One region of the Pseudovibrio sp. Ad26 genome, then DNA from elsewhere that is predicted to be linked to it. Evidence: riboswitches for the same ligand, from Rfam matches in the RefSeq annotation. Region 1 holds a riboswitch; each other region holds the start of a gene.
The links. Region 1 has a riboswitch for cobalamin ahead of PsAD26_RS13875 (TonB-dependent receptor). Riboswitches for the same ligand answer to the same signal wherever they lie in the genome.

Region 2: linked by a shared signal. The riboswitch ahead of nrdH (glutaredoxin-like protein NrdH) and the one ahead of PsAD26_RS13875 (TonB-dependent receptor) in region 1 are both predicted to bind cobalamin.
Region 3: linked by a shared signal. The riboswitch ahead of cobU (bifunctional adenosylcobinamide kinase/adenosylcobinamide-phosphate guanylyltransferase) and the one ahead of PsAD26_RS13875 (TonB-dependent receptor) in region 1 are both predicted to bind cobalamin.

Annotation. Positions count from the first base shown of each region.
Region 1 covers NZ_LMCE01000058.1:249,705-251,899, forward strand. The annotation lists one part of gene PsAD26_RS28850 (IS5 family transposase) at 1-405, opposite strand, end outside; one part of gene PsAD26_RS28850 (IS5 family transposase) at 405-732, opposite strand; cobalamin riboswitch at 947-1,160, shown strand; gene PsAD26_RS13875 (TonB-dependent receptor) at 1,336-2,195, shown strand, end outside.
Region 2 covers NZ_LMCE01000109.1:5,650-7,844, reverse strand. The annotation lists gene PsAD26_RS23000 (sigma-70 family RNA polymerase sigma factor) at 64-558, opposite strand; cobalamin riboswitch at 939-1,135, shown strand; gene nrdH (glutaredoxin-like protein NrdH) at 1,236-1,457, shown strand; gene nrdI (class Ib ribonucleoside-diphosphate reductase assembly flavoprotein NrdI) at 1,462-1,866, shown strand; gene nrdE (class 1b ribonucleoside-diphosphate reductase subunit alpha) at 1,848-2,195, shown strand, end outside.
Region 3 covers NZ_LMCE01000088.1:209,940-212,134, forward strand. The annotation lists gene cobW (cobalamin biosynthesis protein CobW) at 1-590, opposite strand, end outside; gene cobU (bifunctional adenosylcobinamide kinase/adenosylcobinamide-phosphate guanylyltransferase) at 587-1,147, opposite strand; cobalamin riboswitch at 1,283-1,492, opposite strand; tRNA gene PsAD26_RS18130 (tRNA-Asn) at 1,753-1,827, shown strand; tRNA gene PsAD26_RS18135 (tRNA-Asn) at 1,867-1,941, shown strand; tRNA gene PsAD26_RS18140 (tRNA-Asn) at 1,981-2,055, shown strand.

The DNA of each region.
Region 1 (2,195 bases):
CGATGTAGATTGCGGATTTGAATATACTGGCACAGCGATCATATCGCATTGCAATACGTCGCCAGTCCTTAAGCTTGGCGAACAGGTTTTCGACCTTATGCCGTTTTCTGTAAGTTCTGGTGGAATACGGGACTTTCTTTTTGCGGGTTTTGCGTGACGGAATGCAGGCTTCAATATTCTGATCTGTCACGGTTTTTCTGACCTTGTTGCTGTCATAGCCCCGATCTGCAATCACGACCCTGGCAGCAGGCAGATCCGGCAATAGCACCTCAGCTCCCTTATAATCACTGGTTTGCCCAGCTGTCAGATGAAGCCGGATCGGACGGCCTGCGCCATCACCAACAGCGTGCAGCTTTGTGTTCATTCCCCCTTTTGTACGCCCGATCAGGCGCGGGCCACAGCCCCCTTTTTGAGACTTGAAGCAGTGCGGTGAGCTTTAAGGTGTGTTGCATCGATCATCAAGACATCAGCCTCAGGGCCTGTAGGTCTGGCCAGTTCCTCAAAGATCTTTTCAAAAAGACCTTTGTGCGACCAACGCACAAACCGGTTATATAAGGTCTTGTGCGGGCCATATTCCTGGGGTGCATCCCGCCAGCGTAATCCATTGCGAATAATAAAGATAATACCACTTAACACACGTCGATCATCAACCCGTGGCCGGCCATGTGATTTAGGAAAGAAGGGGCACAGGCGCTCCATCTGAGGTTCAGTTAGCCAGAATAAATCACTCACATCAAAGCTCCGGTTTGGCTGAAGTGAATCAGACAAAACACCAAAAATCAATGGGTCCTGAGCCTAAGCATCCCTAGCAGGTGCGGCCTTAAGTGGTCGCACCGCAAGATATGGTGATGTGCTCTCTCCAGCAAATTCTGTGAGTTTAGCTGGCAATTGGTCGAATTTTATCAAGTTCCTCGCTCAGCCAGTTGACGGAAGCCCCTGAAATCTGATCAATAGCCGGGCATTTGGTATTTTTGTCGATCAGATGAAAATGAAAAGGGAACACGGTCCATTTGGAAAAGCCGTGGCTGCCCCCGCAACTGTAAGCGTAGAGTTGTTGCTCACACATGCCACTGATGCAGCTGTTTAAAGCGGTGTTGGGAAGGCGGAGCAACAATAAGGACGCGCAAGCCAGGAGACCTGCCAGATGCAGTCACTCACCCACGGTACGGGGCGTGCTAAGGGGCGGTATTCCGTTCAGGTGACATTCACAGTGCGTCTGAGTGGTGATGAATCTGACTTTGTTTCAACGGGTTAGAACCAAGTTTCTTCAAAGACGCACAATGCAATCAACAGCATGGCCTCCAACATGGATGCTGTGAATGATGGACCAAACTCGTGCGTAACACATCTTGGATCGCAGCTACTCTAAAGTCCAGCGTAGCCCTCTCAGCACTCTTCAGTTCAACTCTTATCTCATCCGCAAACGAGACAGAGCTCGATGACATCATCGTCATCGCCAACAGAACGGAAACCGAAGCCGGTAAAGTCGGCTCCACAACACATGTCGTGACCGAAGAAGACCTAAAGAACGACGGCGCTACGTTTGTCTCCGAATACCTGACAAAACTCCCGGGAATTTCATTTTCGCAAAATGGTGGCGCGGGAAAAACAAGCTCTCTACGCATTCGAGGTATGAGTGGTTATTACACAAAGATTTTGTTGGATGGTGTCGATATTGCTGACCCGTCTGGTACGCAAGTTGAAGCTCGCCTTGAGCATGTCTTACTTAATGATGTTGAACGTATCGAGATCCTAAAAGGCTCGCATAGTGCATTATATGGCGGCCAAGCGGTTGGAGGTGTTATCAATATCATCACCAAACGCGCTGCGCCGGGCACCGTGAAGCATAATGTCGCCATTGAGGGTGGCAGCTATGGAACTGTCAACGCGTCCTATGGATTTCAAGCGGCGACTGAAACAGCAGATATCGCAGTGAACGTGCAGCGCTACCATACCGATGGATTTAGTGCGCAAACCCCAAAAAGTGACACAGCAGATGAAGATGGTTATGAGAACCTGACCTTTTCTGCAAAAGGTTCAGTCGATGTCACAGAGGCTCTGAACCTATATTTTGTTGCTCGAGGCACGGATGGTCACAGCGAGTTTGATGGATTTAATAACCCTGATGCACGTAATGAGCAGGACTACCGTCAGTATATAGGCAAGTTGGGTGCAAATTTTGCGTGGTTGGATGA
Region 2 (2,195 bases), on a different contig from region 1:
AATGTCAGGACTGCTGTTTCATAAAAGCCTAGGTCTTTAAAGTCGGACTGGTAGTTTATGCCGCTATCTCTTTGCATTCAGCACCTTCATGCAGTGCTTAATACCAGTATGCAAGTGCTCATGGGTTTGCGTCACAGAAAGGTTTAAACGGCTAGCAATTTCTCTTAGCTTAAGCCCCTCCAGACGGTGCAATTCAACGACTTTGCGTGTTATTTGTGGTAATTCGGCAAGCGCTTTTATGACCAGTTTAAGCTCCTGTTTGCCGGCTAACGCACTCTCCTGAGTTGGCTTTTGTTCCGAATAGGATGTAATTGGAGTTTCATGATCAAATCTCTGAAGTTCCCGTTGTTGCTTGCGCAATTGGTCGATGCAAAGATTGTGAACGATACGACGAAGGTAGCTGTCTGGTGCGTTGGGTGATTTGGAGCCAATCCGTAGGAAGGCATCCTGAACAATGTCCTCACTGAGCGCCCAGTCTTTGGTTATGGATGCAGCATAGCGGACCAGCCCCTCGTAATTTTTTGTATGTATTTTTACATGCTGTTGGGATTTGGTCACGAAACGGAGCCGTTCACTAAAACGAGTATACGGGGAAATTGCAACCATTATATGATTTAATATGAGTATAATAGTCAAGTTATATTGTTGGTTGATTATCAGACAATTGCGCTCGCTATTGGTGTTCTTTAAGTGAAAGAGCGCGTGTGTAATACGAATTTGAAACTGGTTGCAGCAAACAGCATCAGGTAACGAGGGTAAGAAACTATGATCGTTGTATTAAATGGCGATTTGCGAAGCACGGCGCCAACTCAAAAACTCCGTTAAAAGTATAGGATAGGCCCCTCAAAACTGGGGTGAGGTATAGATACTGCTTCCAAACTCCACAGCATTAAATTGTGTAAAGTCATCCATATGTTGACCCACACTTACGTAAATGCACTATATGAGGCGTTCTTGGTTCTTGCGAGATGACTCGCAAGCTAAGAGGGAAGCTGGTGAAAATCCGGCACTGCCCCCGCAACTGTAAGCAGCGAGCAGGCGTTCGCTCATACCACTGGAGATGTTCTTCGGGAAGGTAGAAGGCCTGTGTTGGAGCTGTGTAGTCAGGAGACCTGCCAAGAGACTTTTAACAACCACAGGCGGAGGGCCTGAGCGGGTTGTGAGCAGGTCTGCCTTATGCGTGGGTCCCTGTCTCTCATCCCCAGCCTCTTCTCCTATGCTACGGGGACTAAAGCATGAGCATTACCGTATATTCCAAGCCTGCCTGTGTGCAGTGCACCGCAACCACTCGTGCGCTGGACAGCGCTGGAATCTCCTACGACGTGATTGACCTTTCTCAGGACACAGATGCTTTTGCTGCTGTGCAAGAACTTGGATACCGCCAGGTACCTGTTGTTGTCACAGGTGACCAACATTGGGCGGGTTTTCGCCCAGACAAGATAAGCGCGCTCGCCTGATACGTTGAGCGGGCTCGTCTATTTCTCAAGCCCATCTGGAAACACACATCGCTTTGTTGAATGCCTCGGCCACCCGGCTGAGCGCATACCGTATCGCACGTCTGAACCTATGTTGCAGATGGCGGATCCCTTTGTGCTCATCACACCAACATATGCGGATGGTGAGGGGCGAGGGGCGGTGCACAAACAGGTGATCCGTTTCTTGAATGATGCGGCCAATCGAAATTTGCTGCGAGGCGTCATCGCCTCGGGCAATCGCAATTTTGGGGCGTTTTTCGCTCATGCAGGGACAATTATTGCCGCGAAATGCAGTTGCCCATGCCTTTACAAGTTTGAACTTGCAGGCACGGAAACAGACATTGCGCGGGTTCGTCAGGGGCTAGATTTATTTTGGAAGCAACAACATTAGAGCAATCGGTGAATAGTCCGCAGGGACTTGATTACCATGCACTGAACGCCATGCTGAACCTCTATGATGTAGAAGGCAAAATCCAGTTTGAGGCTGACCGTCAGTCTGCACGTCAATACTTTTTGGAACATGTGAACCAGAACACCGTTTTCTTTCACTCTTTGGAGGAAAAACTCACCTACTTGGTGCGCGAGAATTACTATGAAGCGGAAGTTCTGGAGCAATACGACCCGGCGTTTGTGAAAGCCATTTTTGTGGCTACGTATGAGCGGAAGTTCCGTTTTCCGACTTTCCTTGGAGCGTTCAAATTCTACACTAGTTATGCGTTG
Region 3 (2,195 bases), on a different contig from region 1:
GCTTCAGTCAAAAGATCAGCTTTGGAAAGCACAACAAGGTCAGCACAGGTCAGCTGATCAGCAAACAACTCTTCCACCGGGCTTTCATGGTCCAGCGCATCATCCGCTGCCCGCTGCGCAGCAACAGCCTCTTCATCGCAGGCCACTTTGCCAGCAGCAACAGCCGGTGCGTCTACCACGGTCACCACACTGTCAACGGTCACGCGCGGCTTGACAGAAGGCCAGTTGAACGCACGCACCAACGGCTGTGGCAGGGCAAGGCCAGAGGTTTCAATCACAACAACATCCGGCACCTGCTCGCGCTCCAGAAGCATCTCCATGGTTGGCAGAAAATCATCAGCTACTGTGCAACAAATGCAGCCGTTGGCCAGCTCCACCACTTCATCAGCAGAACAGTCCGGGTCAGCACAGCCATTGACCAATGAGCCATCAAAGCCCATCTCACCGAATTCATTGACGATCAGCGCAATGCGCTTGTTCTGTGCCTTCATCAGCAGGTTACGCACCAGCGTTGTTTTTCCGGCACCCAGAAAACCAGTGATAATGACAGCAGGGATTTTTTTAGAAGGCGCAGCAAAAGAAACAGTCATAGGGAAATCTCCGGAAAAACAGCAGGCTTCAGCTGCAAAGGCTGTCCAGCAGCCACAAACATCACAAAATGGCAGAGGTCGGCGATACGCTGGTTCAGGCGTCCAGCTTCATCTCGAAAGGCGCGGGCCATGGCGTTTTCAGGCACAATGCCCATGCCCACTTCATTGCCAACAAACACAACGGGGCATGGCAAAGAGCTAAGAACTGCCTGAAGCCGCTCCAGCTCCACGGTCCAGTCCCGCTCCGCATGCATAAGGTTGGAAAGCCAAAGTGTCAGGCAATCAACGAGGATCGCACGATCGCTGCTGGCATGCGTTTTCAGCACGCGCACAAGCTCCAACGGCTCCTCAACAGTGTCCCAAAGGTCGCCACGCTGCACCTTATGATGCACGATGCGTTCCTCCATTTCACCGTCAAAGGCCTGGCCTGTCGCAATATAAGTCGGGCGTCGCCCGCTGCTTATGACCAGCTTTTCCGCATATGCGCTTTTCCCGGAACGAGCACCGCCCGTAACCAAGCAATGGCGAACACGAAGGTCGCCTCTCTGTTCAGCCATCTTTGTTAGCTGGCCAGCAAGCATATAGAAGCCGGGGCTTCACCTGGGGAATATGAAAGTCGAGCAACTGTCTCGCACGGAGACAGAAAAACATGTGTCATGAGCACCTCTCGCCGTCCACCCGACAGCAGTCCTATGTCAAATCATATCTCCAGCCGGTCTCCTGGCTTGCGGCTCAACCGACCATAGCCCCTTCCCAGCCCTTAAAAGGCCAGTGGGATTTTCGCTAAGGTCTCACCGCTCACAGTTGCGGGGGCAGCTGCGGCTTGTCTCCATAAAATATGGAACCGCATTCCCGTTTAATCTTGTCATTCCAAAGCCTGAGCCGGAACAAAAAGAAACTGGAGTTCTGGCCTTCAATGTGCGGCGCAATCAGCTCTCCTGTCAATTGTCTTTGTGAGGATTCCAACATCACCAGAAAATCAAACCCGCAAAATCCGCGGTTTTTGGAGATTTCTGGCTAACCCCCTTGGATATCTCAATAAAAAAATAGAGAAACTGTCCACAAATCGAAAAATACGCAAAAAACGACTTGGCAAACACAACATGCCTCTGTAAAAGCCTCCTCACGCAAACGGCGAGGCAAACTCGCAAGGGTGTCATGATCCCCGGTAGCTCAGTGGTAGAGCAAGCGGCTGTTAACCGCTTGGTCGCTGGTTCGAATCCGGCCCGGGGAGCCATTCTTTTTCGTTTGCAGCCATACGGCAAGATCATCGTGATCCCCGGTAGCTCAGTGGTAGAGCAAGCGGCTGTTAACCGCTTGGTCGCTGGTTCGAATCCGGCCCGGGGAGCCACTTCTTTTATCGATCGCCGCCAATGGCAACATAGTATGATCCCCGGTAGCTCAGTGGTAGAGCAAGCGGCTGTTAACCGCTTGGTCGCTGGTTCGAATCCGGCCCGGGGAGCCATATTTTTCTCTTTATCCTCCCCTTCTACTTAAACACCTCTTCTCTTCACAAAACACGTGCGTGCGCGTCTATCCAGAAAACAAGAAAAATGATGGGTAGAAAACCATGTTCACGCGAAGCGAAGGCGCAGCACTATCAAG